3 regions of the Rothia sp. LK2492 genome follow, and region 1 is predicted to be linked to each of the others. Evidence: predicted binding sites of a transcription regulator. Region 1 holds the regulator's gene; each other region holds the start of a gene.
The links. The regulator LexA, encoded in region 1, represses DNA repair genes until DNA is damaged. The targets are predictions, from matches to a motif close to TCGAACANNTGTTCGA.
Positions count from the first base shown of each region.

Region 2: a site for LexA is predicted at 6,119-6,134, ahead of VVR27_RS06745 (LexA family protein). Genes of this name have one in related genera too.
Region 3: a site for LexA is predicted at 5,362-5,377, ahead of uvrA (excinuclease ABC subunit UvrA). Genes of this name have one in related genera too.

Region 1 is NZ_JAYWLX010000002.1:339,019-349,106, forward strand. Features, by position in the region: gene miaB (tRNA (N6-isopentenyl adenosine(37)-C2)-methylthiotransferase MiaB) at 1-1,235, shown strand, start outside; gene miaA (tRNA (adenosine(37)-N6)-dimethylallyltransferase MiaA) at 1,232-2,236, shown strand; gene dapF (diaminopimelate epimerase) at 2,286-3,248, shown strand; gene VVR27_RS03720 (class I SAM-dependent methyltransferase) at 3,301-3,909, opposite strand; gene hflX (GTPase HflX) at 4,100-5,701, shown strand; gene VVR27_RS03730 (ATP-dependent DNA helicase) at 5,701-7,734, shown strand; gene lexA (transcriptional repressor LexA) at 7,806-8,519, opposite strand; gene VVR27_RS03740 (LysM peptidoglycan-binding domain-containing protein) at 8,739-9,347, shown strand; gene VVR27_RS03745 (histidinol-phosphate transaminase) at 9,385-10,088, shown strand, end outside.
Region 2 is NZ_JAYWLX010000004.1:265,168-275,255, reverse strand. Features, by position in the region: gene VVR27_RS06795 (TlpA disulfide reductase family protein) at 1-443, opposite strand, end outside; gene VVR27_RS06790 (cadmium resistance transporter) at 656-1,261, opposite strand; gene lspA (signal peptidase II) at 1,369-1,899, opposite strand; gene VVR27_RS06780 (helix-turn-helix transcriptional regulator) at 1,896-2,279, opposite strand; gene VVR27_RS06775 (helix-turn-helix transcriptional regulator) at 2,483-2,815, shown strand; gene VVR27_RS06770 (thioredoxin domain-containing protein) at 2,958-3,653, shown strand; gene VVR27_RS06765 (vitamin K epoxide reductase family protein) at 3,685-4,323, shown strand; gene VVR27_RS06760 (GDCCVxC domain-containing (seleno)protein) at 4,387-4,593, shown strand; gene VVR27_RS06755 (recombinase family protein) at 4,744-5,346, shown strand; gene VVR27_RS06750 (hypothetical protein) at 5,367-5,687, opposite strand; gene VVR27_RS06745 (LexA family protein) at 5,680-6,108, opposite strand; gene VVR27_RS06740 (formylglycine-generating enzyme family protein) at 6,370-7,119, shown strand; gene VVR27_RS06735 (hypothetical protein) at 7,344-7,541, opposite strand; gene VVR27_RS06730 (helix-turn-helix domain-containing protein) at 7,580-7,732, opposite strand; gene VVR27_RS06725 (hypothetical protein) at 7,858-8,079, opposite strand; gene VVR27_RS06720 (ArsR family transcriptional regulator) at 8,076-8,384, opposite strand; partial or broken gene VVR27_RS06710 (transposase) at 8,731-9,054, opposite strand; gene VVR27_RS06705 (GNAT family N-acetyltransferase) at 9,180-10,037, shown strand; gene VVR27_RS06700 (hypothetical protein) at 10,042-10,088, opposite strand, start outside.
Region 3 is NZ_JAYWLX010000005.1:96,935-107,022, reverse strand. Features, by position in the region: gene uvrC (excinuclease ABC subunit UvrC) at 1-1,636, opposite strand, end outside; gene VVR27_RS07480 (lysophospholipid acyltransferase family protein) at 1,655-2,341, opposite strand; gene uvrA (excinuclease ABC subunit UvrA) at 2,459-5,338, opposite strand; gene VVR27_RS07470 (MBL fold metallo-hydrolase) at 5,599-6,297, shown strand; gene VVR27_RS07465 (formate--tetrahydrofolate ligase) at 6,369-8,078, opposite strand; gene VVR27_RS07460 (ABC transporter ATP-binding protein) at 8,230-9,999, opposite strand; gene VVR27_RS07455 (ABC transporter transmembrane domain-containing protein) at 9,965-10,088, opposite strand, start outside.

The DNA of each region.
Region 1 (10,088 bases):
GGGGCTGTCTGGCGCAGAAGGACCAAAACACCATTATTGAGAAGGCTCCCTGGGTCGATGTGGTCTTCGGTACCCATAATATTGGCTCACTTCCCACCCTGCTTGAACGTGCTCGCCACAATAACAAAGCTGAGGCTGAGCTGCTGGAATCCCTTGAGGTTTTCCCCTCAACCCTGCCCACCAAACGCGATAAGGTCTACTCCGGCTGGGTCTCTATCTCGGTGGGCTGTAACAATACCTGCACCTTCTGCATTGTGCCCTCCCTGCGCGGTAAGGAACAGGACCGCCGCCCCGGCGAGATCTTGGCTGAGGTGCAGGCACTGGTAGACGACGGCGCTATTGAGGTCACTCTGCTGGGCCAGAACGTGAATTCCTACGGTGTAGGCTTTGGCGACCGCCAGGCTTTTTCTAAGCTTCTGCGGGCCTGCGGTGAGATTGAGGGTCTAGAACGCGTGCGTTTTACCAGCCCTCACCCTGCCATGTTCACCGATGACGTCATTGACGCAATGGCAGAGACCCCTAACGTCATGCCTGTGCTGCATATGCCTATGCAGTCCGGTTCGGATAAGGTGCTCAAAGATATGAAGCGTTCCTACCGCTCCAAGAAGTTCTTGGGGATTCTGGAGAAGGTGCGCGAGCGCATCCCTGAGGCTGTTATTACCACCGATATCATTGTGGGCTTCCCCGGTGAAACTGAAGAAGACTTCGCTGAGACTCTGCGCGTGGTTGAAGAGTCACGCTTCTCCTCGGCTTTTACTTTCCAGTACTCGATCCGCCCCGGCACCCCGGCTGCTACCATGCCTCACCAGGTACCCAAGGCTGTGGTGCAGGAACGGTATGAGCGCCTGACTGCCCTGCAGGACCGCATTGCCGGTGAAGAGAACCGTAAGCAGATGGACAAGACCGTTGAGCTCATGGTCACCGCTGAATCAGGGCGCAAGGCTGAGCAGACCCACCGACTTTCTGGCCGTGCCCGAGATCAGCGTCTGGTGCACTTCTCTGTGCCTACCGGTTGCGAAATACCCCGTCCCGGTGACCTGGTCACCCTACCTATCACCGAAGCCGGTTCTTTCCACCTGATTTCAGACCCGGACGCCAGCCAGTACTCGGTGCGCCGCTCGCGTGCAGGGGATGCCTGGGACCGAGCACAGGCTGATTCGTGTGGTACCGGCACCACCCAGGTTACTGGCTCCCCGGTATCTTTGGGTTTCCCAACCATCGTGAAGCGCTCATGACATCTTCCGCTGATGTAACCGCTGAGCTGGCGCACGCCACTGTCGCGGGTGCTCTGCCGGTCATTGCCATCGTCGGCCCAACGGGTAGCGGCAAGTCTGATCTTGCTATCGACCTGGCCTTAACCCTAGGGGGGGAGTGCATCAACGCTGATTCCATGCAGTTTTACCGCGGTATGGACATCGGCACCGCTAAAGTTACCGCTGAGGAAATGCGCGGGGTGCCCCACCACATGCTGGATATTTTGGACGTCACCGAGGAAGCTTCGGTCGCCGTTTTTCAGCAGCAGGTGCGTCAGAGGATTGCTGAAATTCAGGGCCGTGGCCGTTATCCCATCGTGGTGGGCGGCTCTGGTCTCTACGTACGAGCAGCTCTAGATGTGCTGGAGTTCCCAGATACGGACCCAGCTGTACGTGCTGCCCTGGAAGATGAACTCAAAGCCAAGGGCCCCGGTGTTTTACACGCCCGGCTGCTGCAGGTAGACCCTGAATCAGCGGCACGGGTCAAGGACGACCGCCGGCTGGTGCGAGCCTTGGAGGTCTACCAGGTGACCGGTCGGCCCTTTTCGTCCTTTATGCCTACCCGTCAGTATGTCCAGCCTTCCCTGCAAATTGGTCTTAACGGAGACCGGGCACAGCTGCACGAACGCCTGCATGAGCGGGTGGTTCTCATGGAAAAGGCCGGTCTGTTGGCTGAAGTAGAGACACTGGAGGCACAGGGACTACGCCAGGGCAAGACGGCCTCTAGAGCTATCGGTTACCGTGAATTCTTGCGCCTTTTGGATGCTGAGCGCGGACAGTTGCCTCAGGTCGAGAAGTACACGGTGGAAGAAGCCATCGACGATACAGTGACCGCAACTCGCCAGTTCGCACGCCGGCAGATCACCTGGTTCTCGGCTGACCCTAGGGTTACCTGGCTGGGTTGGTCAGATGCTGAGAAACCCGACCGAGCGATAGAGGCTATCCGACAGTTTGAGGCTACAAGCCCCGCCCGGAGCAACTAGACTGAGGGGCAGATGAAGAGGTCTATTGTGAGACCAACGACCGAAAGGGATACCAGTGGCTACCCACGTATATGAAGCTCCTGTCTGGGGAGATCTCACCGCCAAAACTCTGACGAAGGGGCATGCAACGGGCAACGATTTTATTTTTATCACTGACCCCTTAGGTGAGCTAGACCTTCCTGCTGAACTGATTGCACAGGTAACTGACCGCCACTTCGGTATCGGTGCAGACGGGTTTATCCGCGCGGTCAAAACCAAAAATCTGGACTTTGCCAGCCATCTGCTAGAAGCCCATCCCGAGGCAACATGGTTTATGGACTACCGTAACGGTGATGGTTCCATCGCTGAGATGTGCGGCAACGGCGTGCGCGCTTTCGTAGACTACCTGCTCAGTGAAGGCCTGATAGAACTTGAAGAAGGTGGACGCCTCCTCATCGGAACCCGAGCAGGTGTCAAAGCCGTGGCTAAAACTGATACTGGCTACGCCATCGATATGGGCCCCTGGGGCTTTATCAATGGTGACATGGCACGCGATAACGGCACTGACGCCCAGGTGACCGCTAAGGGCCTCAAAACCCCGCGCGGCGCACTCTCCATCACCATGGGTAACCCCCATACCGTGGTCATGCTAGGGACCGACGGCAAACTGGATGGACTCAACCTGCACGAAGCCCCTAAAGTTGCACCCCGACCACCTGAAGGTACCAACGTCGAATTTGTGGTCCCCGAAGAAATCTCAGCAGAAGACGGCGACCCAGCCACCGAAAACATTGGCCAAATCCGCATGCGCGTCCACGAACGCGGCGTCGGTGAAACCCTCTCCTGCGGCACCGGCGCCTGCGCAGCTGCAGCAGCCACCCGTTTCTGGGGCGGAGACGACGCCCCTGATGAGTGGTTGGTGCGTGTTCCCGGTGGCACCTTAGCAGTTACCTTCGTGCTCGGACCGGACGAACTCGAACACGTCGTCCTCGCCGGGCCCGCCACCATGGTAGGTAAAATCCTTCTCGGCTAGGAAAAAACGAGGGGTGGCGGTTGCTAGAACGCGGCCGCTCAAACTCTCATGGTTATTCTGCGGGATTGTGTACCTGCAGGATGCGGAAGCCCTTGGAGGTAGCGTAGCGGCTAACCTCCAAGGCCGGGAACTGAGCGCTCAGCCACTTGTGCAGAGAATCAGAACCTAGATTTTTTTGGACCACCAGGTAGGCAGATCCACCGGGGGAGAGCCGGGGCAACCACCGATGCATGATGTCGTGTAAGACCTCTTTACCCACCCGAATGGGAGGGTTAGACCAGATCGTGTCAAAGGTGAGATCCTCGGGTAATGACTCAGGGCTACCCACCGTCACATTGGACAGCCCCAGCCTAGCTGCATTCATCTCGGTGAGTTGGGCTGAACGAGAGTTCACATCAACGCCATAGACCGCAGCTGCTGGTGCCCGCATCGCTAGGGTAAGGGTAATGGGGCCCCAACCACACCCAATATCCAGGAGGTGGTGGCCGGTAGGTTCGGGAGCCTCGTCCAGCAAAATCTTGGTACCCTTATCGACGCCACCGGGGCTGAAAATACCGCCCGCTGTCATCACAGTGACTTTCTGCCCTGCCAGCTCAACAGAGAGAGGCTTGGGGGTGAAGTCGCCGGTGGGGTTTTCAGAAAAATAGTGTGCTGAACTCATAGACCACTATTTTACGCCACCCAGCCCACCAGGTAGACGGTGAGACTTTCTGGTGAGAACAATACGATACCCGGTAGGCACGGGGCTTAAGCCACCAAAGAACACCCCCACCTTTTAGCCCGCACCCACTGCCCCTAGCGCTCTCACCCCGGTAGAATAGAACACAGTTTCTAAACCTGAGAAAGGCACTATGACCGAAAACGCAAACCCCAGCCAGACCGCACATCTGCCATCTGATGAGCAGCTCCGCCTCACCGTTGACAAGGTGCTAGGTAGGGCAGAAAGCAGCGGTAACGTGCTGGGCGAACGCGCTCGCGAGCTTTCCAACAACCAGAGCGAACACTCCTCCTACGATGGCGAACAGCAGGATCTTGAAGAACGCCGTGCGCTACGCCGCGTGGCCGGTCTGTCTACCGAGCTTGAGGATGTCACTGAAGTCGAATACCGCCAGCTACGCCTCGAACGCGTGGTGCTAGCAGGTGTCTGGAGTGAAGGCACCTTGGCTGAGGCAGAGAACTCTCTGCGAGAGCTCGCCGCATTGGCTGAGACCGCTGGTTCTGAGGTTCTAGACGGCCTGGTACAGCGCCGCCTCAAGCCGGATCCCGGTACTTTCTTGGGCTCCGGTAAAGTACTTGAACTCAAAGATATCGTTGAATCGACGGGTGCCGATACAGTCATTGTGGACGCCGAGCTGGCCCCGTCCCAGCGTCGTGCTATTGAAGATATCGTCAAGGTTAAGGTCATCGACAGAACCGCTTTGATTCTGGATATCTTTGCCCAGCACGCTAAGTCCCGTGAAGGTAAAGCACAGGTTGAGCTCGCTCAGCTGGAGTACATGCTGCCACGTCTGCGCGGTTGGGGTGCTTCCCTTTCTCGCCAGGCCGGTGGCCGTGCTGCCGGTGGTGAAGGTATTGGTTCACGTGGCCCCGGTGAAACCAAGATTGAGCTGGACCGCCGCCGCCTGCGTGCCCGCATGGCTAAGCTCAAGCGCGAAATCGCTGCGATGGCACCGGCCCGCGAAACCAAGCGTCTTAACCGCAAGCGAAACCGGGTGCCCTCGGTGACTATTGCCGGCTACACCAACGCCGGTAAATCCTCGCTTCTTAACCGCCTAACGGACGCTGGCGTGCTGGTTGAAAACGCTCTCTTTGCTACCCTTGATCCCACTGTGCGTAAGGCGCAAACCCCGGACGGGGTTGGCTACACCCTCTCTGACACCGTGGGTTTTGTACGCTCACTGCCCACTCAGCTGGTAGAGGCCTTCCGCTCCACCCTCGAAGAGGTGGCGGATGCTGATGTGATTGTGCACGTGGTCGATGTGTCCCACCCTGATCCCGAGGGGCAGATTCACTCGGTGCGTGAAGTTATTACAGAGGTTGAGGCTCAGAATATTCCTGAGATTATCGTGCTCAACAAGGTTGATGCTGCGGACCCCTACGTAGTTGAACGCCTGCGTCAGCGCGAACCTAACCACGTGGTGGTCTCTGCCCGTACCGGTGAAGGGATTGAGGAGCTACAGCAGAAAATTGCTGACACCATTCCTCGCCCCTCCATCGAACTAAACCTGCTGGTGCCCTATTCCCACGGTGAGATTGTTTCCCGTCTGCATCAGTGGGACGCCGAAATCCTGCGCACTGCCTTTGTCTCTGATGGAACCTACGTTCAAGCGCTAGTGCGCGATGAGGTTGCCTCAGAACTATCGGAGTTTGTTCTAGATGATGACCTCTTTGAAATTCTGCAGCTCGAAATCGATGAGGCGGTGGCTGCTGGCGCCGTCGAAACCATCCGTTAATGAGTGAAATCGTCAGTGCACCTACCGGGCAGGAACTAGAAACCCTGCCCGGTGCTAAACCTGCTTTAGAACTTCTTGACACAGTGGTTGAGCGCAGCGGAGGCCAAAAACGGGACGGCCAGCGCACCATGGCAGCACACGTTGCCCGCTCGCTGGAAACTGAAAAGCATCTGCTGGTTCAGGCGGGAACCGGCACGGGTAAGTCCTTGGGGTACCTGGTCCCTGCCATTGTTTCGGCCCAGCACAGCGAGAAACCCATCATCGTTGCCACCGCTACTCTGGCGCTACAGTCCCAGATTGTACACCGAGATATCCCGCGCCTTCTCGAGGCGCTGGGGGATCAGCCCGAACACGAAACTGATGTAGCCATCCTCAAGGGCCGCAATAACTATGCCTGCCTGCACAAGGTTGAAGGCGGCTACCCTGAGGACGACGGTGACACCCTTTTCGAAATGGATGCTGCCACTGGCGCTACCGGCAAACTGGGTGAAGAGATCCTCCGCCTGCGCTCCTGGGTGCAGACCACCGATACCGGCGACCGCGATGAGCTGCTTCCCGGTGTCAGTGACCGCGCCTGGCGGCAGGTTTCAGTAACAGCCTCGGAATGTCTGGGACGTAAGTGCCCCCTCATTGAGGAATGCTTTAGCGAAAATGCCCGCACCCAGGCAGCCGATGCAGATATCGTCATCACCAACCACGCGCTCTTGGCGATCAACGCTTTTGAGGGCGTCAACGTTCTGCCTGAACACGAGGTTGTTATTATCGACGAGGCTCACGAACTCGCGGACCGAGTGACCGGTGCGGTGACCGGCGGGCTTTCACCTCTCATGGTCAGCAAGGTTGCTCGCAGCATCCGCAAACACACCACAGCCGATCACAAAGCCTTAGAACAAGCAGCTCTGAAACTGGATGATGCTCTCAATGGCGTACCTGCTGAACTGATGGCCAGAGGGTTGCCTGACCGCGTCGCTGCGGCCATGGAGCAGGTGCGCGATGCCGCTCGTTCTGCGCTGACTGATACCAAGGCGGGTGAAAAGGATGCCGATGCTGGCCGGCAGATGACGCGGGCTAGCCTCACCGAGGTACACGACACCGCCGAGAAAATGCTGCAGGCAGACCCTCAACACCAGGTAATTTGGGTGTCCCGCCAAGGCTCGTGGGAGCCGGGGCGTGGTTACGTGGCGGCCTCCGATGATGATCCTGCAACCCTCAATATCGCCCCTATTTCGGTTGCGGGTTACCTGCGTGAAGGTCTCTTTGACGGTCGCACCGTGGTGCTCACCTCGGCAACGCTGGCACTGGGGGAGTCCTTCGAAGCAACAGCTGGCGCCCTGGGTCTGATGGGTTCAGGCGCACCGCGCTGGGACGCTATCGATGTGGGTTCGCCCTTCAACTACCCCAAACAGGGGGTTCTCTACCTAGCATCAGACCTACCCAAGCCCGGACGTGGGGTATCAACAGAACAGCTGGACCGCATCGTTGAGCTGGTGGTTGCCTCCGGCGGCGGTGCGCTGGGCCTCTTTTCTTCTAAACGAGGTGCTGAACTTGCCGCCGAATACGTGCGTGAGCGAACTGACCTCAACATCCTCTTACAGGGAGAATCATCTCTGCGAGCACTGGTTAAGGAATTTGTGGAAGATACAAATTCCTGCCTCTTTGGAACCATGAGCCTGTGGCAGGGAGTGGACGCCCCGGGGGATTCCTGCCGCCTGGTCATTATGGATCGTATCCCCTTCCCTCGGCCGGATGACCCGCTTTCACAGGCACGTTCTCGTGCTGTCGCCCAGAACGGCGGTAACGGTTTTATGGCGGTATCAGCCACTCACGCGGCTGTTCGTATGGCTCAGGGTGCTGGACGTCTGGTGCGCTCAGTCAACGACCGCGGTGTTGTTGCGGTTCTAGATTCGAGAATTGCTACCCAGCGGTACGGTAGTTATCTGGTAAAAACGCTGCCGCCTTTTTGGGTTACCCAGAATAAGGACGTGGTGCTGGGCGCCTTAGAGCGTCTGGCGCAGACTGTTGAGACCCACTAAGGGTAGGGGTATATAAAAAGGGCTAGGTCAGCATGACCTAGCCCTTTTTGTATGAGATGGTACTCAGTGCGTTAGAGGCTGCGCAGAACCGAAACGACCTTACCCATGATGGTGGCTCGGTCACCCAGGATTGGTTCATACTGGGTGTTCTGGGGCAGAAGCCAGGTGTGACCGTCACGCTGGCGGAAGGTTTTGACCGTGGCCTCGTCTTCTAAGAGGGCTGCAACGATGTCACCATTTTGAGCGGTATTTTGGGTGCGGACTACGACCCAGTCACCGTCACAGATAGCGGCGTCAACCATGGAGTCGCCCTTGACCCTTAGCATGAAGAGGTCGCCGTTTCCCACCAGCTGACGGGGCAGGGTCATGACGTCTTCGATTGATTGTTCGGCGGCAATCGGTGAGCCAGCTGCGATACGGCCAACCAGAGGTACCGTTGCTAAGTCTTCGCTGCTCTGTTCGAAGGTCGGTAGGAGGGGTAGCCGTAGCACAGACGTTTCTGCAGCTGGTTCAGCCTGCTCTCCCTCACCGAGAATCTCGATAGCGCGCGGACGTTTGGGGTCACGGCGAATGTAGCCCATCTCTTCAAGACGGGTCAGCTGATGAGTCACCGAAGAAAGAGACGCCAATCCCACCAGGTCGCCAATTTCGCGCATAGATGGCGGGTAACCGTGCTCGTCGATGGCCTCTGAAATGGCCTCCAGAATATTTTTCTGGCGGGCAGTAAGCGGGCGAGATCCCTTATTTCTAGGGCTGGCCGGAGTGTGCTGGGTGCGTTCGCTCACGGTGTGCTCGTCTCTGTTGGTCCTAAAATGTCAGCCACCTGTTGTCTACTGATCTAGGTGGTCTTCTAAGAGTATGCCACCAAAACAGTTTATTCAAACATTTGTTCTAATTTTTCTCGACTATGTTCGATTTTTCTGATAGAACATAAGTACTAGATTTTTTAGAACATTCATTCGACCACGGGTTGAATGTTTGAGCAGTCGTTAGGAGAAGGACAAATGAGCGCTATCGCCCTACCGGATTTTATGGCTCCTGCTTCTTCGAAGAAGCCCCTCAACTCATTGCAGGCACAGGCTGACGCCCAGCATTCCCGAGCAAAAACTAACTCGACTTTCACCACCCCCCAGTATCGAATTCGTACCGTTGAACCTGGAACTTTCAGACGCCACCAGGGTGCTCACACTGCGGTAACTCGACCGGCCCAGCAGGGGCAGCTCCTTGCCCCAGTTTCTGCAGCACAGACTTCTCAGGGAGTAAGCAAACAGAAGAAGCGTGGTTTTCTAGGAGGAGCCGTGCGTTTAACACGTAAGGGTCGCTTAGTGTTCCGCGGCATCCCTGCGCTGACTCTTGCTGTCCTCATCGTGCTGGGAGCCTTGACTTTCATCAGCCCGGGCGAAGCGAAGAGCTCGACCGGAGAAATGGCAACTCAGGTTATTTCTACCATGACGGTTATGCACGGTGACTCACTCTGGTCCATTGCCGCAAAAGTTGCCCCGGGCCAGGACAATCGAGACGTCATCAACCACATTATGCAAATCAATGATTTGAGTACTGCCCGGGTTGAGCCTGGCCAGGTGCTTGAGGTACCGGTCTACACTTCGAAATAAAATGTTCGATATGAGCTAGCGCGGCTAGACTGGTGGGGTGACTAATTCTATGGACTCTCTCTCTGCCCTCCCTCTGCGCGATGATCTGCGGGGCCGTTCACCCTACGGTGCGCCCATGATTGATGTGCCCGTGACTCTCAACGTCAATGAGAACACCCATCCCATGCCCGGTGAGGTTGTAGAGGCGATTAGTCGCGATGTAGCTGCTGCAGCCCTCACGCTCAACCGCTACCCCGATCGCGAATTCTCATCGCTGCGCCAGGAATTAGCGAGCTACCTTGGTCACGGTCTGACCGCAGAGAATCTTTGGGCAGCAAATGGCTCCAACGAAATTTTGCAGCAAATCATGCAGGTCTTTGGCGGCCCCGGGCGAAGCGTCATGAGCTTTGTGCCCACCTACTCTATGTACCCCCTCCTCGCGGACGGCACCAACACTACTTTTATTGCCGGCTACAGGGCTGAGGACTATTCCTTATCCACCGAGTCGGCCCTTGATCAGATTCAGGAGCATCGACCCAACATCGTCATCCTCTGCTCACCTAATAACCCCACTGGCACCGGTCTTGAACTTGGCGTGATTGACGCTGTCTATGAGGCGGTTGCCGCTTATAACGGCATCGTAGTGGTCGATGAGGCCTACGCTGAATTCGCCCAAGACCGCTCCCGAAATGCTTTGAACCTACTCTCCGGGCGCCCCAACCTAATTGTTACCCGAACTATGAGCAAAGCATTTGCCCTAGC
Region 2 (10,088 bases), on a different contig from region 1:
TAGGTGATGCCGAAGGTGCGCTCGAACGCCTCGGCGGCCTCCTTCTCGTCGCGCACATTGATGCCAATGAACTCGACCTTGCCCTCATATTCGCTGCTGAGTTCCACCAGGAGCGGGGCCTCAATGCGGCACGGTGTACATGCCGCGTACCAGAAGTTCAGCACCGTTGCCTGGCCCACCCAGGTGGCCGAATCAATGGCTGTTCCGTCATAGGCCACCGCGCTGATCTCGACCGGGGCCGTGCGTGAGCCGGGACCGTATTCCTCCACCGAACCATCGCCGGCTATGTAGTTCTTGTTGTTTCCCTCCCGCGCCTGCTTGGCCAGGGAGTCCTCATCTCCCACACATGCCGCCAGTGGCAGGACAGCGGCGCCAAGCACGGCTGCACGCAGGAAAGCGCGGCGTCCCGCATGCTTCAAGGGGGACGGAAGGGGGTCGGTCATGATTTCTAGCTCCTGGGATGTTCGCAGCGTTGGCCCAGAGGTCCACGCTGGGTATATACATTGCGGACTGCGAGGCGGGTTCCGGTATTACCGGCACCGTCCCCACCGTGGATTGCTGGGGTTATGTGGCAACCTGTTCCAGTTCGGTTTCGGGGTTCGGGGATTGCGGTGACGAAAGAGTGCCGGCCCTGTCCTTGCCGGAGGTGGACTTGTTAGAGTCCAAAGGCCCCTCCCTCGACGAGGATGAACACCCCGAGGCCGATGAGGACGAGAGGGAACAAGATGTGTTCCCAGCGTTCCAGGACCTCGGCAATCGGCCGGCGCGTGGCAATGAACTTGGCCAGCACCACGAGAACTGCAACCAGTGCGAGGAAGGCGATGCAGTATGCCACCACGGCGGTCGGTCCCACGCTGAGGAAAACCGGAACATAGACCCCGATGTTGTCCCCGCCGTTGGCGAAGGTGACAGCCGCGACAGTTAATACCCCCACGTTCTTGCCAGCGACTTTGGCATCATCGTCGTCGTCGTCGTCGGCTGCCCGCCAGGCTCGCCAGGCCGCCCACAGGCCGAGGAACAGGGGGATGAGGCCGAAGTAGGGGATCGCCTGGGGAGGGAGGAATACCCCAGCGCCCAGCGCCACGAGGACGGCCGTGGCGAGGATTCCGCCAAAGCCGAGATACTGGCCCGCCAGGATCCGGGCCGTTGTCCCGCGCTGTCCGGCACCGCGGGCGAAGAACAATGAGAGCACGATGATGTCGTCGATGTTGGTGGCCATGAACAGGCCGATGGCCTGCAGGATGGAGGGGATGAGATACATGGTTTCCTTTCAGGGTGGGGGGATCGGTGGCGCCGCCTGGCTCCGGTGGCGCTACCGGTATTTTGTCCGCGCTGCGCGCCGGATTGCGGCAGGGCGAGTCGGACGGACTATTCGGGATTTTCTTCCGGTTGGCGCCTGAACGCCCCGAGGACCATCAAGGCGGCACCCGCGGTGACAAGGACGTCTGCGAGGTTGAAGGTGGGGAACCATCCGCTGTGCAGGAAGTCCACGACCCCGCGCCCGTCCAGCCGGTCAATGAAGTTCCCCAGTGCGCCGCCGAGCAACAGGGCCGCGCCCGTGCGGGAGAGCCCGGTCATGGCCGGTTCGGAGGCCAGCAGGAACCAGGACAGGGCCGCGATAATCAGCCCGGTCGCGGCCGCGACTGTCCAGGGCGGGAGGGATGCGCCGAGGCTGAAGGCCACCCCGGTGTTGTAAAACAGCCTGATGTCCAGCGGCCCCAGGCCCAGGGACTCGCCCACGGTCAGGTTTCTCTCCGCCACCCACTTCGAGACAAGGTCGGTGGCGGCGAGCAACGCCGCCCCGCCCAGCATCACGGTCCGGGACCGGGACCGGAAGTGGCCAGACCGCCCTCCTGTGGTCCGCTCGGCTGCCGCGCTCATGCCGCAGGCGTCGCTCATCGGGCACTCTCCTGGATGGTGTCGTTTTCCCTGGCGGCGGTGCCATAGGTCGGGCACAGGCTCACCGCGTTGCCGGTCGCGGCCAAGAGGATTTCGGCCTGGGCCAGCATGTCCATGAGCTCGGGACGCGTCAGCGAGTAGTAGACACTGCGGCCCTCTGCGCGGCCCTCGACGAGTCCACAGTCCCGCAGGCAGGCCATGTGCGTGGACACGGTCGATTGGGCCAACCCCAGCTCATGGGTCAGTTGGCTGACCCTGACCTCACCATGCGCCATCCGCTTGACGATGGCGAGGCGGGCTGGATCGCCCAGGGAATGGAACAGGGCGGCTGCCGGGTCAAGCCCCTTGCAGCCGTCTTCACCGCTATATTCAATCGTCATACATCGATCATATCGTAAATTACGATATATCGAGTTTGATGAACGCAGTGGAGGCTTCCAGGGCACGCTCCTGACCTCGACTGACGGGAGCGTCGGGGATCGAGAAGGCGTAGTCGGGCCGAATGCTGGATGCCGAGTGAGGTGGCTTTCACCCGACCTCGGAAATGGATCACTCTACATTGGATCATGTACCGTGGTGTTTGATGAAAAGCGCAACCCCCACGCATACCTCGGCCTTGACGCAATTGGGCCACGCCCTGTCGGACGGGACCCGGACCCGGATCCTGTTGGCCCTGCGTGACGCCCCCGCGAGGCCCTCGGACCTGGCCACGGAGCTGGGCGTCTCCCGGCAGTCGATGTCGAACCAACTCACCTGCCTGCGCGGATGCGGACTGGTTGCGGCCCAGCCGGAGGGCCGCAACACCTGGTACCGGTTGGCCGACCCACGGCTCGGATCGGCCTTGGGTGATATGCTGGAACTCGTCCTCACCGTGGACCCGGATTGCTGCACCCCCGAAGGATGCACCTGCCGGTGACGGGACAGCCGATCATCAGGGAACCGCATTCCTCCTTGCCACGGTGCACCGAACAGCCGCGCCCGGCTACGGCCATTCCACCCCACACTCCCCACCCGTCCGGCCTGCCCTAGTGCACGCCGACTACAGAACGGAACACCACGTGAGCAATCCCATCCCTCCCAGCACCCGATCCCCGAAGAAACCCAAGATCGTCGTCTGGATCCTGCTGGCCGCTGCCGTTGTCGCTGCGATCATCGGCTACGCCGTCGCCCAGGGAAACTCCAAGGCCGCTTCCCCCCAAGCAGCCGACGCCGCCACCACCGAACAGCAGGTCGTGCGGGAGAACAGCCGGGTGCTTTCCCAAGCACCAAGCGAGAAGGCGGTCCTGGTGGAGTTCCTGGACTTCGAGTGCGAGGCCTGCGGTGCGGCCTACCCGTTCGTCGAGGAGCTGCGCGCCGAGTACTCGGAGAACGTCACCTTCGTCCAGCGGTACTTCCCGCTGCCAGGGCACCTGAACTCCATGAACGCCGCCGTGGCCGTGGAGTCCGCGGCGCAGCAGGATGCCTACGAGCCGATGTACAAGAAGATGTTTGACACCCAGGCCCAGTGGGGCGAATCAGCCGACAACAAGAGTGCCCTGTTCCGCACCTATGCCGAAGACCTGGGACTGGACATGGCCGCCTACGACGCCGCCGTCGCCGATCCTGCCACCGAGGAACGCGTGAAGCTCGACGTCAACGACGGCAAGGCCCTGGGCGTCACCGGGACCCCGACGTTCTTCCTCGATGGGAAGATGCTCAATGTGCAGACCCTGGAACAGTTCAGGGCCGCCGTCGAAGCGACGGCCGCCAACTAATCCGCCGTCGCCAGATCCGGAAGAAGACTCCATGAGCACACCTGTCACCGCTGATCCCGTAGCCGGCCCCCGGGACCCGGCGATCCGGGTGCCCCGCTTCGCCCGCCCCCGCACCTTCGGCTTCGTGCTGCTGGTCACCGGGGCGGTGGGCTGGGTCGCCTCGGCCATCCTCGTCCTGGAACGTCTGGCCTTGTATGAGGACCCGGGCCACGTGACCAGTTGCGATGTGAACCCGTGGGTGTCCTGCGGGCGGGTCATGGGAACCTGGCAGTCGGAACTCTTCGGCTTCCCCAACCCGTTGATCGGCATCGTCGCCTTCGCCCTCATCCTGGCCACCGCCATGATGGTGCTCTCCGGGGCTGCCCCGGGGCGCTGGTACTGGGCCGGGCTGCAAGCCGGAGTGAGCCTGGGGATGGTGTTAGTTATCTGGCTCTGGAGCCAGGCCCTGTTCGAGATCTACATCCTGTGTCTGTACTGCATGGTGGTGTGGGCGGCGATGATCCCCTTGTTTATCCTGCTCACGGTCCGCAACCTCGTCCACGGCGTCATTCCCGCGCCCCGGGCCGTGACCAGGTTCGCCGCCGAGTGGGCAGGCACCCTCGTGGCCATCGCCTACGTCTTGGTCGCAGGGTCGGTCTTTCTGCGATTCCTGCCCGCTTTCATCGGCTGACCGGTCACCCAGACAATCGGGGCCGTCAACCGCATTTTCTGCCAACCCATGGAGAGCCTAGAGATGTCCGTCGAATTAAACTCCGTGGTGTCGTGCCCGTCGTGCGGCGTAGCCACTTCCGTTCAGATGCCGACCGACGCATGCCAGTTCTTCTGGGTATGCCCCGGCTGCGGGGAGCGTCTACGCCCAGCGGTGGGGGACTGCTGCGTTTTCTGCTCCTATGGAACGGTTCCCTGCCCACCCAAACAGCAGGAGCGGGGTCTGCTCTAAGCGGGATACACCGCGACTGGACGTAGCATGTCGAGAAACGGTCATTTGACGACATCCCGAACCTGTCGGCGACACGCCGCGGAAACAATGTCGGAAACCTGTGCCGGAAATCAACGTCGTCAAACCATGCAGCACCGGTATTATCGACACATGTTGATCGGATACGCGCGGGTCTCCACCGCCGACCAAAACCCTGACCACCAAACGGATGCCCTGGCCCGCGCCGGTGTCGACCCGGCAAACATCTACCTCGACCATGCCAGCGGTGCCAAGGCCAGCAGGCCCGAGCTCGACAAGGCCCTCGCCTCGGCCAACCGCGCAGGCGACCAGCTGGTCATCACCCGCCTGGACAGGCTCGGACGCTCGGCGCTCCACCTGGTGACCCTCGGTGCGGCCCTCCGCGAGCGTGGTGTGGGATTACGTGTCCTTGAGCAGGGCATCGACACCACGACTGCGGAAGGACGTGCGATGTTCGGAATGCTCTCAGTCCTGGCCGAACTGCAACGAGAACTCATCGTCGCCAACACCCGCGACGGACTCGCCGCCGCCCGCGCCCGCGGGCGAACAGGAGGAAGACGCCCGAAACTCACCCCCGACCAGGCCCACCACGCCCAGCAGCTCTACGACGCGGGGACCCATACGGTCCAGCGCATCGCCGACCTCCTCCAGGTCCCGCGCTCCACCATCTACGGGCACCTCAACAAGGCAAGCATCGGACGGCGCCCCACCGCCAGAGCGACCCTGGAAGCTTAGCGCTCAATCCGTCCCCATTACTACCAAGACCCCATGGAATACTGTTCAAAGTCGGCTGCTTGTTCTTGCAGCACACTCATGACCCGGTTTGAAATGTCCCCATAGAGCTCATAGTTAGATGAACGGGCAATAACCCCTTGTGCGGACGCGCGTAGCTCAACCTTGAACCAGGGGTCGCCCATCCTATAGCCCAGGGCTTTAGCCTCAGAGGATAAAGCAATAACGCAACCGTCATTATTAGAAAGCACCACTACAGGCTTACCCTCTAGGGAAGGGTCAAGAATCCGCTCACAGGCAACGTAGCAGCTATTGATATCGACGTGGAATATCAGGTTAGACACGGTGTAGGCAGCGGGTCACTACCCCAAAGATAGTAAATTCAGATTCTTTAGGGATAGGAATAGGTGGGTAAGCATTATTTTCGGGTAACAGCCAGCCTTGGCCGTTGCGGTCGATGCTGAAGCGCTTGATGGTGAATTCGCCATCAATGGCAGCAACCACCACCGAACCTTCTTTCGGAGTGATCGAGCGGTCCACGATGATTTCATCTCCATCGGCTATTCCGGCGTCAATCATGGATGAGCCAGTGACGCGGAAGATATAGGTGGCCGCGCGGTCGTGGAAGAGGATGTCGTTCAAATCTATATCGACGGCTGAGTAGTCTTGGGCTGGGGAGGGGAAGCCTGCGGGCAAGCGGGTTTCTGGGGCTTGGAGCACCAGTGAAGCGGTGCTATCGAGTTTGGCGATGAGGTGAGCGTGCATAGTCACATGATAGTACATGTGTTCTATCGGACATAGAATATGTGTACTATATGGTGACCATGGTTGTATCAAAAACGATTTTAGGCAGTTTTGATTACAGCCAGGTTTTGATACAGACTTTTGATACAAGCTAATCCCTGCCTAAAGGCGGGTGTAACTGGCGGCGGTAAATGTCGCGGTTTTCCGAACGCTTAATGACATAGCTGACCGCCGTCCTAGGAAAGCGTCGAATCGCATGAAGGCTTGGCATACACTCATTGCATGCAGTTCTCTCGTATCCCTCCTGGGCTGGTTCGTCTCACAGACGCTCGACGCGGCACCGAGAGGCACGTCGCCCTCATTTCATTCTGGTTGAGCACAGTCACTGTTAGCACGACCGACCTTACGGCGGGACGGATCACGGAAACCACTCCCGGCGATTGCTCTTTACCCGCGGCTGGCGTGACGTGGCGAGAGGCCGTCACCTGGTGCAATAGTGCATCCGAACACGAGGGGTTGCAGCCCGCCTACCTCATCGGCGGTGACACTGTTCAGTGGAATCCACGGGCCGAAGGGTATCGACTGCCTACCGAAGCCGAATGGGTTCACGGTAGTTTGGGCGGTTCTACAGGGCCCCGACACGGTCCCCTCGACCAGATCGCTTGGACAGAAGAGGACGGTACGACCGGCCCGCAGCCTTCTGCAGGCAAAGACGCTAATGCATACGGACTCTTCGACACGCTCGGCAATGTCTGGGAGTGGTGCTGGGACCGTCTCGACCCTGCGCGGTACGGCGACTACAGAGTCCTGAAAGGTGGCGGTTGGGCAGACCCTCGATGGAGTTGCCGGGTGGGTGTCCGTCGAGGGAATGCACCCGATGCCATCGTGGACGATGTTGGATTTCGTGTTGCTCGCGGAGCGGTGTCTCTGAGTAAGATCGCCGACGGCGGACAGGGTTGGTCGGAGCATGCCGACCGTCAACGCGCGAAGCTCGACGGTCCGTTGCCCGTGGGCTGGACACCATTGAAATAAACACATCACAAACGTCCAATTTGAGCGGCTGCAGATACCTGCGAATGAGCGGCGCTAGTGTAGAAAAATGCCTCTCGCCCTTGTGACCGGAGCCGCGCGACTCAACAGTATTGCAGCTGGGATCGTTCCGCGACTCTTGGCAGACGGCTGGGAAGTCGTCACTAGTGACCTCGATACGGGCGATTATCCCTGCGATATGTCCGACGATTCAGCGCCGGCCGCCCTCATCGAACGAATCGTGCGTGAGCGGGGACGGGATCTAAGCACTCGTGCTCTGCCACGCCCACGACGTCGAATCCGGCATCCTCGACACTACGGCAGAGAGCTTCGATAGGCACGTCGCCGTCAACGCCTGAGCGACCTTTCTGCTCAGCGTAGTCTATTGCTCCGACGAGTTGCCCACGCTGTAGAACGGTCAGCAAGGGCAGGGAGAGCTGTAACCCTTACTGAGTAATGTTAATTAGGGAAGTTTTTTGATCCGTCGATAGAGCGTCGCACGAGACATGCCTATGTCTTTGGCGACTTGTGTTGCTGGCTCACCGGCCTGAATGAGCTTGGCTGCCTCGAGCCCGGGGCACTCGACGCACCAAAGTCCGCGGCCGCCGGCCTGGATCGCTCACAGGTCACCGGAGCGGACGAGTGCGTAGGGCTGGGAGCGGCCAATGGACATGATGGTCTGCACGCCCTCCAGCGTCATGAAGAGGGGCGTGGCGGTCACCGGCTCTCTGGAGGGCCTGATTACTCGGGGACCTCGCTGAGTTGGGCCTCAATCCGATCCAACCGCTCGGTGATGTTGCGTAGGTGCTCCACGATGAGTTGGTTCGAACCATCGATCGCCGTTGCCGTTTCGCGTCGTGCGCTGGTGACGGTGCGTACCACCCAGACAGTAAGAGCAACGAAGATCGCGAGTGGTAGTGCGACGGCGAGGATGATAACAAATAGGGTAGCGGTAAGTGTCACGAAGATTCCCTTTCCTTTTCTTGATTAATTAGGTGCACAATGTGGTCTGGAGTTATTTCAAGCTGAAACGGAGCGACCCAGTAGTGCTTCCTCACTCGGCTCTCTCCGAGCTGTTCCAGGCTACTCTCGATGAGTCGAGCAGCTTCCAAGCGGTTGAGGTGCTGGTAGAGCAGTGGCCGAGACATCCCGAGTCGGCGGGCCAGCTCACTGACATGGGTCGACTCCGTCTCTAGGGAGGCGATAATTCGCAACCGAGGCTCACTTCCGAGAGCACTGAGTATCTGAGCGAGCCGTGCTGCGTCCATTATCCCTCCGAATCGTAATCGAACGATGTCATGTGTAAGTATATGCTTACAGTCAGCGGTGCGCAAGTTCTACCGGGTCTGGCGGAGACGCTGGCTGCTCACCCGGGGTGGCCGGTCGGACTGCGGGCCGGCCTGCACCGCCGGCGAGTACGGGAGGGGTCGACCTCATGGGGTCGCCTCCTCCTTGCGCGCGACGAGCTGCGCAGTCTCCTCGCCGCAGCGCTGGATGGACGCCTCGAGCTCGGGGTGCTCGGCGCGCAACTGCCCACGGCCGCCGACTTGGATCGAGCGCAGCTCCCCGGAACGGACGAGTGCGTAGGTCTGGGAGCGATATCCCGAAACCTCGTCAAACGAGGTGGTTGAGCCACTGGCTGATCGCGCGGAGGACGGCTCCGGCTCGGTAGGCCAGGCCGAGTTTGTCGTAGCGAGTGGCCAGGCCGCGCCATTGCTTCACGTCGCTGTAGCCACGCTCGATGACGTTGCGGCCGCGGTAGGCCTCCGTGTCGAGGCCGACAGGTCGGCCGCCGCGTGAACCACGGTCGCGGCGGTGTTGCTGCTGGTCGCGGCGGTGTTGCTGCTGGTCGCGGCGGTGTTGCTGCTGGTCGCGAGGTTCGGGGATCACTGCCTTGATCCCGCGACGGCGCAGAATCTGGCGGAGGGAATTGCTTGTGCGGGGCAACCAACATCTGAATACTCCTTCAGAATTATGCAACAATGTGTGGAATGAGGATCGAAACACCCACCGCAGAGCTTCTTCAGCAGGCCGCTCACATGCCCACCACACCCGGGACTGGTATGACACCCGACCAGATACAGACTGAGATCGCCTCCGGTCGCCTGCAACCTCGCTGGTCGCAGGTTGCTCTCGACGATGACGGTAGCATTGTGGGCCGGGCCCTGTGGTGGGGACGAGATGAGCACAAGCCGATCGCACTGGACGTATGGGATGCCGTCCCCGGCCACGACATGTCCGAAGCAATCCTCAGCGCGTTGCTGGAACAGGGCCACGCCGCCGTGGAAGTTCACGGTACCCCTACCCCGCTGCCGCATACCATGCGTGTCCCCATCACGTGGCGCGATAACACCGCCGTAGCGAATGACGTCCATGCGAAGATCGCGGCAGCCGCCACTGCTGGCCTGAGTCAGCACAACGAACGACGCCAGTTCCAATGGGACCAAGGCAGCCCGATACAAGAACCCAGCCCGCAACTGCGGTTCGAGCAGGCAGACGACGACACGTTTATCAACCTCATCGCCCTCGTCGCCCACGGTTCGCTCGACGTCATGACGCGACGCCAGCTGACCAGCACCAACGCACTGAGCTTGGCTCGGGAGGAGGTGGACTACTACCGTTCCTGTCCCGGCGACCGCGACTGGTGGCGCGTCGCGTACGACCAACAGAACACCATCATTGGCATCGCGATCCCTTCGGCAACACCCACGAATCGCAACGTCGGCTACCTCGCGGTCCTGCCCGAGCACCGCGGACACGGATACGTCGATGACCTCTTGGGGTTCATCACCGCCTTCCACGCCTCAGCCGGAGCACCACGGATCACCGCAACCACCGACGCAGTGAACACACCCATGGCCGCGGCGTTCGAGCGAGCAGGATACAGATGCACGGAGGCACGAATCGACCTCGAGCCCTAAAGGGCTAATCTGATAATGTGTCAAAACCGGCTGCAAAGTACAAAAGCTTGG
Region 3 (10,088 bases), on a different contig from region 1:
GACGCTTAGCAATACCCACCACATAGATATCGGAAATACCCAGGTCTGCCAGTGCAGCCGCCGCGGCGTTGACCTGAGGCTGCCCGCCGTCCACCACCACGAGATTCGGTGGGTAAGCAAATTTAGCGGGTTCTGCGGCAGCAAGACGGTCAGCGTCAATTTCACCGGATTTCTGTTTGCCAGGCAGCTTCTTTTCATCCGTGAGATAGCGCCTAAAACGGCGGTAGATCACGTCATACATGCTGGCTGTATCATCACGTGCTGCATCCCCAGTGATAGTGAACTTGCGGTAATCCCCCTTCTTCGGCAGACCATCCTCAAAGACCACCATGGAGGCCACCACATTGGTCCCCTGAGTGTGGGAGATGTCGTAGCACTCAATTCTCATGAGAGGATCAGGCAGCTCAAGGGCCTCTTGCAACTCGACGAGGGATGCTGAGCGCGTGGTGATGTCTCCTGCCCTGCGCGTTTTGTGGAGTGCAAGCGCCTGCTTGGCGTTTTCTTGCACGGTGTTCATGAGCTCAACCCGTTCACCGCGTTGCGGCACGCTAATAGTCACCTTGGCACCGCGTATACCGGTCAGCCACTGCTCAAGGTGGTGCTGGTTGTCGGGAAGCACAGGGACATTAATAGTTTTAGGGATTTCATGCTCATTGAAACTCTGCTCGGACGCCGTTGTTCCGGCAGCCAGCGAGACGGCAACTTCGCCGTAAACCTGAGCAAGTAGCTGTTCGGTCAGCGCCTCAGGGGTTGAATCTTCAACCTTTTCAACAATCCACCCCCGCTGACCACGGATTCGCCCACCGCGTACAAAGAACACCTGGACCGCTGCCTCAAGATCGTCTTCTACAAAATTGAAGAGGTCAGCGTCCACGGAATCTGAAAGCACCACTGCATTGCGTTCAAAGGCTTTAGTCAGAGCTTCAATATCATCGCGAAGTCGAGCCGCTTTTTCAAAATCGAAGTCTACAGCAGCGTCTTTCATCTCACCGGTCAGCTGAGCAATATATTTTTCTGCGCCCCCCGCCATGAAACGGCAGAGCTCCTCAGCAATCTCTTGGTGATCCTGCATGGAAATTTTGCCAATACAGGGGGCAGAACATTTATCGATATAGCCCAGTAGACAGGGCCGACCGGAAGCCTGGGCCCGGTTAAAGACCCCTGTAGCGCACGTGCGTACCGGGAAAACACGCAACAGGGCATCAAGTGTCTCACGAATCGCCCATGCCTGGGAGTAGGGCCCGAAATACCTAACCCCCTTCTTTTTTTCACCGCGCATCACCTGAGCGCGGGGAAACCTGTCTTTGAGTGTGACCGCTAGGTAGGGGTAGGACTTATCATCGCGGAAAGCAATGTTAAAACGCGGCTTGAACTCTTTAATCCAGGTGTACTCAAGCTGTAGTGATTCAAGCTCGCTGCCCACCACCGTCCACTCAACCGATGCTGCGGTGTGCACCATGGCATAGGTCTTAGGAGTCAGCCCCGAGGGGTTAGCAAAATAGGAGTTGAGGCGATTACGGAGATTTTTGGCCTTACCCACATAGATAATGCGCCCGTACTCGTCACGAAACCTGTAGACCCCCGGTGAGGTAGGGATGTGCCCCGGTGCGGGCCGGTAATCTGCAGGGTTCGCCACTGTGATCGTCCTTGGGTTCTAAGCTCCACTGTCGCGTTCAGCCGACGGGGATACATTGTAGTCATTCTTGCGAGGCTGGCCGGAGAGCTGAGCAATAGCGTCCATGATGGTATCGGTGGTCTCTCGGCGCTGCTTGCCGCTCATCGCTGATCCCAGCTTTTCAAAGGTCATGGGCTCCCCTACCCGCACGGTAAAGCGGTGAGGATAAACCATATTGGAGCCCGGCTTCTGGATCTTATCAGTACCGATTAAACCGACAGGAACCACCGTTGCCCCGGTCATGTGAGCCAACCAGGCTACCCCAATCTTTCCCTTGTAAAGGTAGCCATCCCGGGAACGCGTGCCCTCGGGGTAGATGCCGAAAACCTTACCGTCGTTGAGCCTTTCAAGCGCCTTATCGAGCGCTTTCATGGACTCTTTCTTGTCACTTCGGTTGACCGGGATAATATCGATGACCTGAAAGAGGGTCTTCATCAGTTTGCCGCGGATACCCGGGGAATTGACGTACTCAGCTTTAGCGAGAAAAGCCACACGCCTGGGCATGAGCGCTGAGATAATCACCGAGTCCAGGAAGGCCAAGTGATTAGAGGCCACAATGACCGGGCCCTCTTTGGGAAAGTTTTCAAGCCCGGTCACGCGAGCACGAAACACAGTTCTCAACAAACCCTCAATACTTTTTTGGGTTGCTTTGTATTTCAGGGACATGGGGGAACTCCTTGACGTGCGTGACCTACTGCCGATGATAACTACCCGGTCTACCTGTTTAGCATACCCCCGTTTTCGCGAAATTCATGGCGAAAAGGGGCTAGGTAGCACTGAGTATCACGAGGTGAGCATTTCCGCTAAAAAACGTCCTGTGTGAGAGCCATCCACCCGAGCGACCTCCTCTGGTGTGCCGGTGGCAATGACGGTACCGCCGCCGTCACCACCTTCAGGCCCCATATCAATCAGCCAGTCGGCACTCTTGATAACATCGAGGTTGTGCTCAATGGTGATGACCGTGTTGCCCTTATCAACCAGGCTCTGCAAGACCACCAGCAGCTTGCGGATATCCTCAAAGTGAAGGCCGGTTGTCGGTTCATCCAACACATAGACTGACCTGCCATTGGACCGTTTCTGCAGCTCGGTAGCTAGCTTGACGCGCTGGGCCTCGCCGCCTGAGAGGGTAGTTGCTGACTGTCCCAGACGCACATACCCCAAGCCCACATCCACCAGAGTGTCCAGGTAGCGAGCAATCTTAGTGAAGGCTGCAAAAAACTCTGCCGCTTCAGCAATGGGCATTTCTAAGACATCCGAAATAGTCTTGCCTTTATAGTGCACTTCTAGAGTCTCGCGGTTATAGCGTTTGCCCTTACAAACCTCACAGGGAACATAAACATCGGGCAAGAAGTTCATCTCAATCTTGAGAGTGCCGTCACCGGAACATTCCTCGCAACGCCCGCCCTTCACATTGAAGCTAAACCTTCCGGGCTGGTAGCCGCGCATTTTAGCTTCGTTGGTCTCAGCAAAGAGCTTGCGAATATGGTCAAAGACGCCGGTGTAGGTAGCCGGATTGGAACGTGGAGTGCGCCCGATGGGTGACTGATCCACATGAATAATCTTGTCTAACTGATCAAGACCTGTAATGGTCTTGTGGCGCCCCGGAACCTGCTTGGCCCCGTTGAGCTTGTTAGCAAGAGAAGTGTAGAGGATGTCGTTGACCAGGGTTGATTTACCCGAACCTGAAACACCGGTCACCGCGGTAAGGACGCCCAGGGGGAACTGAACATCAACGTTCTTGAGGTTGTTTTCGCGAGCACCCACCACTTTGATGGTGCGTTTTTTATCGATGGGGCGACGTTGTGCCGGCACCTCGATGCTCTTTCGCCCCGCCATGTAATCACCGGTGATGGACCTCTTGTTGGCCAATAGTTCAGCATAGGTGCCAGAATGTACAATATCGCCGCCGTGTTCACCGGCGCCGGGGCCAACATCCACGATCCAGTCGGCCTCTTTCATGGTGTCCTCATCGTGCTCCACCACAATCAGGGTGTTGCCCATGTCGCGTAGCTTAGTGAGGGTTTCGATGAGTCTGCGGTTATCACGCTGATGCAGACCAATTGAAGGCTCGTCGAGCACGTAGAGGACGCCTACCAGACCCGATCCGATCTGCGTAGCCAGGCGGATACGCTGCGCTTCACCGCCGGAGAGGGTGCCAGCAGAGCGCGCCAGGTTGAGGTAGTCCAGGCCTACATCCAGCAGGAATTGCAGACGGGCATCAATTTCTTTGAGCACTAGCTCAGCGATTTGCGCTTCGCGAGTGCTGAGGAACAGCGAGCGCACAAAAGAGAGGGCATCACGCATAGGCATCTCGGTGACATCGGCGATTGAGCGGCCTCCCACCTTGACTGCCAAAATGGTGGGGTTAAGACGCGCTCCGTTACAGGCTTCGCACGCCACGTTACGCATGTACTGCTCATAACGGTCTTTAGACCAGTCAGATTCGGTCTCTTCGTGCTTACGTTTGATATAGCCGTAGACTCCTTCGAAGCCCGACGTGTAGCGGCGCTCACGGCCAAAACGGTTTTTGTAGGCAACGGTGACTTTGTAGTCCTTACCGTGCAGGATTGCTTTTTTGATTTTGGCGGGAAGGTTCTTCCAGGGGGTGGTGAGCTCAAAGCCCAGTTCATCACCTAGACCTGCTAGTAGCCGCAGCCAGTATTCACTGGTTGACTTACCCTGGGACCAGGGGGTGATAGCGCCTTCAGCAAGTGAGAGGTCCGGGTTGGGGATGATAAGGTCTTCATCCACCTGGAGCTTAGACCCAATACCGTCACAAGCTGAGCAGGCTCCAAAGGGGGAGTTGAAGGAGAAGGCACGGGGTTCAACCTCGGTCACCTGCAGTGCATGTCCTTGAGGGCAAGCCAGGTTTTCACTAAAGCTGCGGGTGCGGTCAGCTGCTGCTGGGTCGACATCCACAAAATCAATCAGGACTTTGCCATCAGCCAGGCCGAGGGCTGTTTCCACTGAGTCGGTGAGACGCTGATGCACGCTTTCTTTGATGGCGATACGGTCAACAACCACTTCAATGGTGTGTTTGTACTGTTTTTCGAGCTTAGGGGCGTCCTGCAGCTGGATGGTCTCCCCATCAACTCTGGCTCGTGAATAGCCCTGATTGCTCAGCTCTTTGAAAAGGTCAACGAACTCGCCTTTTCGGGCTGACACTACCGGGGCCAGTACCTGAAGTTTGGTCTTTTCGGGGTAGCCCATGAGGATGTCCACGATTTGCTGGGGTGACTGCTTAGAGATTTCCTCACCGCATTCGGGGCAGTGCGGGTGGCCCACGCGGGCCCAGAGCAGGCGCATGTAGTCGTAGATTTCGGTGATGGTACCCACAGTAGAGCGCGGGTTCTTGGAGGTCGATTTCTGGTCGATTGAAACAGCCGGTGACAGGCCCTCAATGAAATCAACATCGGGCTTATCTACCTGGCCCAGGAACATACGGGCGTAGGAGGACAGTGACTCTACGTAGCGGCGCTGGCCCTCTGCGAAAATGGTGTCAAAAGCCAAGGAGGACTTACCTGAACCGGACAGTCCGGTGAAGACGACCATGGCGTCGCGCGGAATATCCAGGTTCACGTTCTTAAGGTTGTTCTCACGGGCGCCTTGAACGCGGATGTGTGAGAGATCCTGCTTAGTCTTTTGTGGGGCTGAGCCTGCCATAGTTCACCTATCGTCTGCGGGTTTCGAATATATATTCTATACCCCAGATGCACCCTGTGTCTGCACGTTGGGCACCGGTCAGTCTTAGGCTGGTGGCATAAAATCCTCAGTGAGGGTGGTGGTCTGCAAACCCATAAGGTGAGGGCTTAGGTCCATTGTAGGTTTGCCCCGTGTGAATACCTGGGTTTCTTTTAATCTCTGTGAGAGATTGCTAGGTTTTCTCTCTATTCTTTGTAGCTCTTGGAATCTACCATGGGAGTATGACTGAAGCTGGAAAACTAATTTTTGACTCTGCCACCGTTTCCGTTCGTTCACTCTCGGTCTCGGAGATGGAGAACAACGTCTATCTCATTACCGCTAAGAGTGATGGCAGACAGGTATTAATCGATGCTGCTGACGAGTTTGAGCGCATCAACACCTTCGTGCTGGCTGCAGCCGGTGAGGACGGTGCAGGCGGGCTCCGCGAGCAGGGCGACCCTCGTATAGAAGCACTCATCACCACCCATTCGCACTGGGACCATATACGGGCGCTCCCCACCGCGGTTGCAACCTACTCCCCCGCAACCTACTGCGGTGCAGCTGACGCTCCTTCCATCCTTGAGCAAGAAGATGTACAGGTCGAACACCTCTTACAGGGCGGTGAAACCCTCACTTTTGGCGACATCACCCTTGAGGTCATTAGCCTGCGCGGTCATACTCCCGGCTCTATCACCCTGGTCTACCAGGAGCCTGAGGATGACGGCACCCCGGTGCTCCTTTTCACCGGCGATTCCCTCTTCCCCGGCGGTGTGGGTAAGACCGACACCCCTGCTGATTTCAAGCAGCTGCTGAATGATGTGCGCGAGAGAATCTTCAGCGTATTCGACGACAACACCGTGGTACTTCCCGGTCACGGTCAGCACACCACCCTGGGTGCTGACCGCGGCAACCTTGACGAGTGGGAAGCTAGAGGCTGGTAGCACAGGCAAAAAAGGACGCCGGGGCTTACTCACGGCGTCCTTTTTGCTTTAACTCTGGGTTAGAAAGCGGCTTAGAAGAGCCCTACCAACTGGCCGTGCTCATCAAAGCCGATGCGCTCAGCAGACGGCGAAGCGCCCAAACCGGGCATGGTGCGCATCGTGCCGCAGATAGCGTACACATAGCCAGCGCCAGCAGCCAGACGCACTTCACGAACCGGTAACGTCCAGCCGGTGGGGGCACCCTTGAGGGAAGCATCTGATGAAATGGACAGGTGGGTCTTAGCGATAACCACCGGCAGATGGCCGAAGCCCAGCTCCTCAAACTTAGCCAGCTGCTGAGCAGCAGCGGGGGCAACCTCGATACCATCAGCACCGTAGACCCCCTGTGCGACCTTCTCAATCTTGGTTGACAGTGAGTCAGAGTCCTCATAGGTGTAGACCAAATCGCTCTTATCGTCGCAGGCAGCAACAACAGCCTCAGCCAGCTCCGTTACGCCAGCACCACCCTCAGCCACACCGCGGTGGATGGCCACGCGAGCGCCAGCTTTTTCAGCAATCGTGCGGATTGCCCCGTGCTCGGAGTCAAAGTCGCTGGGGAAGGCGTTGATAGCAACAACCGGCTGAACACCAAAGCTCCGAACAATCTCGATGTGCTTAACCAGGTTTGCGGCCCCTGCCATAACGTCAGCGGGTGATTCCTGCAACATTCCTTCGGGCAGTGGTTTGCCCGGAACGATCTTGTAGAGGCCCGAGTGGGACTTCAGCGAGCGCACCGTGACCACCAGGACGGCGGCGTTGGGCTTGAGACCTGAGGTGCGGCACTTGACGTTGAAGAAACGTTCAGCACCCATGTCGGCGCCGAAGCCGGCTTCGGTAATCACGTAATCGGAGTGTTCCAGTCCCACGTAGTCAGCGACTACTGAGGAGTTACCGGTGGCGATGTTGCCGAAGGGGCCGGCGTGAATCAGTGCCGGGGTGTGTTCCAAGGTTTGCAGGAGGTTGGGGTTGAAGGCATCCTGCAGGAGGGCTGCCATGGCGCCGTCAGCCTTGAGGTTCTGAGCAGTGACAGGCTCACCATCCATGGTGTAGCCGATCACGATGCGGGCTAGGCGCTCACGCAGGTCGGTAAAGCTAGAAGCCAGAGAGACAATAACCATGACTTCGGAGGCAGGGGTGATATCGAAGCCGGTCTCGCGGGGCACGCCGTCCATGCGTTCACCCAGACCCACGATAATGTTGCGCAGGGAGCGGTCATTCATGTCCATCACGCGGCGCCAGGAGATATTCCGGACGTCAATGTTGAGCTTATTGCCGTGGTGCAGATGGTTATCAATCATGGCTGAAAGTAGGTTGTGCGCGCTGGTGATGGCGTGGAAGTCACCGGTCAGGTGCAGGTTCAGCTTCTCCATGGGGACAATCTGCGAGTAGCCACCGCCCGATGCTCCACCCTTGACACCAAAGACCGGGCCGAGAGCGGGTTCACGCAGGGTCAGCGTTGCCTTCTTGCCAATATGAGCCATACCCTGAGCCAGGGAAACCGAAGTAGCGGTCTTTCCTTCGCCCAGGGGTGTGGGGGTCACAGCAGTGACCACAATGTACTTGGAGCCCTTCTTCAGAGCGTTCTCAGCGGTGGTTGTTTCGTCCAGAAGAACTTTGGCAACATACTTGCCGTAAGGTTCTAGGCGCTCTTCGCTGATGCCAGTTGATGCTGCAATCTCTGCAATCGGCTGCATGGGTGCGGCCTGCGCAATTTCGAGGTCTGAAGGGAAGGGCTTGCTCATGGTGTGAACTTCCTTGTTAACGTGCTGGGTTTGCCACCCCCAAGTTTAGTGTGCCAGCTCATCTTTACCGTATTGGTTAAGGCGTTTGACGGCTGTGTTCAAAACTTGCTCTGCGGCGCCCTACCCGTGACCGTGGGCAGGACGCCGCCGATTAGGCTCGGGCAAAGATTTCAGCCGGGCTGCCCTCAGCAACCAGCTCGCCCTCCTCTAGGAGTACGGCCCGGTCAGCAAGGGAAGCGATGCGGGCATCATGCGAAATGATAATGACCGCCCTGCCCTGCATGACAGCCCTCAATGATGCACGGGCGTCCGCCAGATCGAGCTGGGTGGTGGATTCATCCAGGATGACGGCGTGCGGGTTGGCTGCTACGATACGCGCCAGGGCAAGTTGCTGGATCTGATCCCGTGTTAGCTCATGGGCGCTACCACCTACCTCTGTTTCGAGGCCGTTGGGCAAATCAGCAACCCAATCAGCTCCCACAGCTTCCAGGGCATCTAGCTGCTGCTGGTGGCTGGCTGCCGGCGCCGCTACCAGCATGTTCTCTGAGACTGTACCCAGAAAGAGGTGGGCTTCCTGGGTGCAGATCAGCAGGGCAGGACGCCCAGCTTGGTCTACCTGGGTGGGGTAGAGCCCATTGCCCACCGGTTGGCCTTGCACCACGACACTCCCCCGGTCAGCAGTTAGTGAACCCGCGATAAGTCGCGCCAGGGTGGTTTTACCTGATCCCGAGCGCCCCACCAGAGCAACCGTTTCACCGGGAAGCAGTTCCAAACTAATGGAGCGAATCACCGGGTTCTGCGCCGAATAACCGTAGGTGACACTGCGCAAGCTCACCACGCCACCTTGGCCGGAGCTGGGAGCTGCATCTGCGGTCGCCGCAACTTCTGCTGATTGATGGGAGGTCTTCTCAGCGCGGGCTGCGCGCCCTTGAGCCTGATGCTCAGCTAGGTCAATGACGCCGAAGACGCGACCCATGGTGACTGACATTTCCCGCAGCTTATCTAACCAATAGGTGAAGATATCGGCGTTGATCCGCATGTTAAAGAGCAGGATTGAAGCCGTGGCGGCGTCCCCCCAGGTTGCCCAGCCATTTTGAACGCAGATAGCACCCCACATGATGGAAAGTACCAGGGGCAGGTAAGAGTTGAAACCGTCCAACGCCCAGTAGGTTGAGCGAATAACAACCAACCGGTCAGCGATTCGGTAAACATCCTCGGCCCGGTCTTGTTGCACCCTCAGACGTGCTTGCTGAACACCCAGCTCCTCAATGGTGGAGGCACCGCGGATGTTCTCGGTGGACGCTACGGTGAAAGCAGAGACAGCCTCAGTCTTTTGTTTGATGCGCGCCCCGATTCTGGGGAGAAAAATGGAGAGCATTACGGTCATGACCAGTACCATGGGCACAGTGACCAGACCAATGTAGGGGTTGACTGCGAAGATGGAACCAATGGTTACCAGCATCATCACCACAATGAACCCAAACTCAGGTAGACCCTGAGCCAGTACCTGCCTCACCGAGTCGATGTCGTCGGTAAGACGCGAGAGCAGATCGCCAGAACCCGCATCCTCCACCGTTTGCGCATCCAAGCTGAGGGAGGCGTCCACCAGGTCGATACCTAGGTCCCGGTTCAAACGCACACCCAACCTCTGGCCCTGAAAAGTCCAAGCGCGGGTCAGCAGGGCTCCAACTATAGTCGCTACAGCAATAGCACCCAGGAAACCCCAGGGAAAACCGGTGAGCTGGCCGGTCGAAGCCCTGTCAATGAGGAGGCCCACTGTCAACGGCATGACCAAGGAGATCAGAGAGCTAGCCACAAACAGCAGGATGAGCAGGGCGAACTGCCAGGGGGTCTTTTTGACAGAACGCCATAGCAGCGCCCAAGTTTTACCTGTGGGGGTTACCGGTAGGAGTTGAGCCACGGTGATCACCGTCCTTAGCCTGTACGGTCAGCCCCAAGCTCTGCGGGTCTTTGACCTGAATGAATTCAACTTTCTGGATGGAGGCCGTA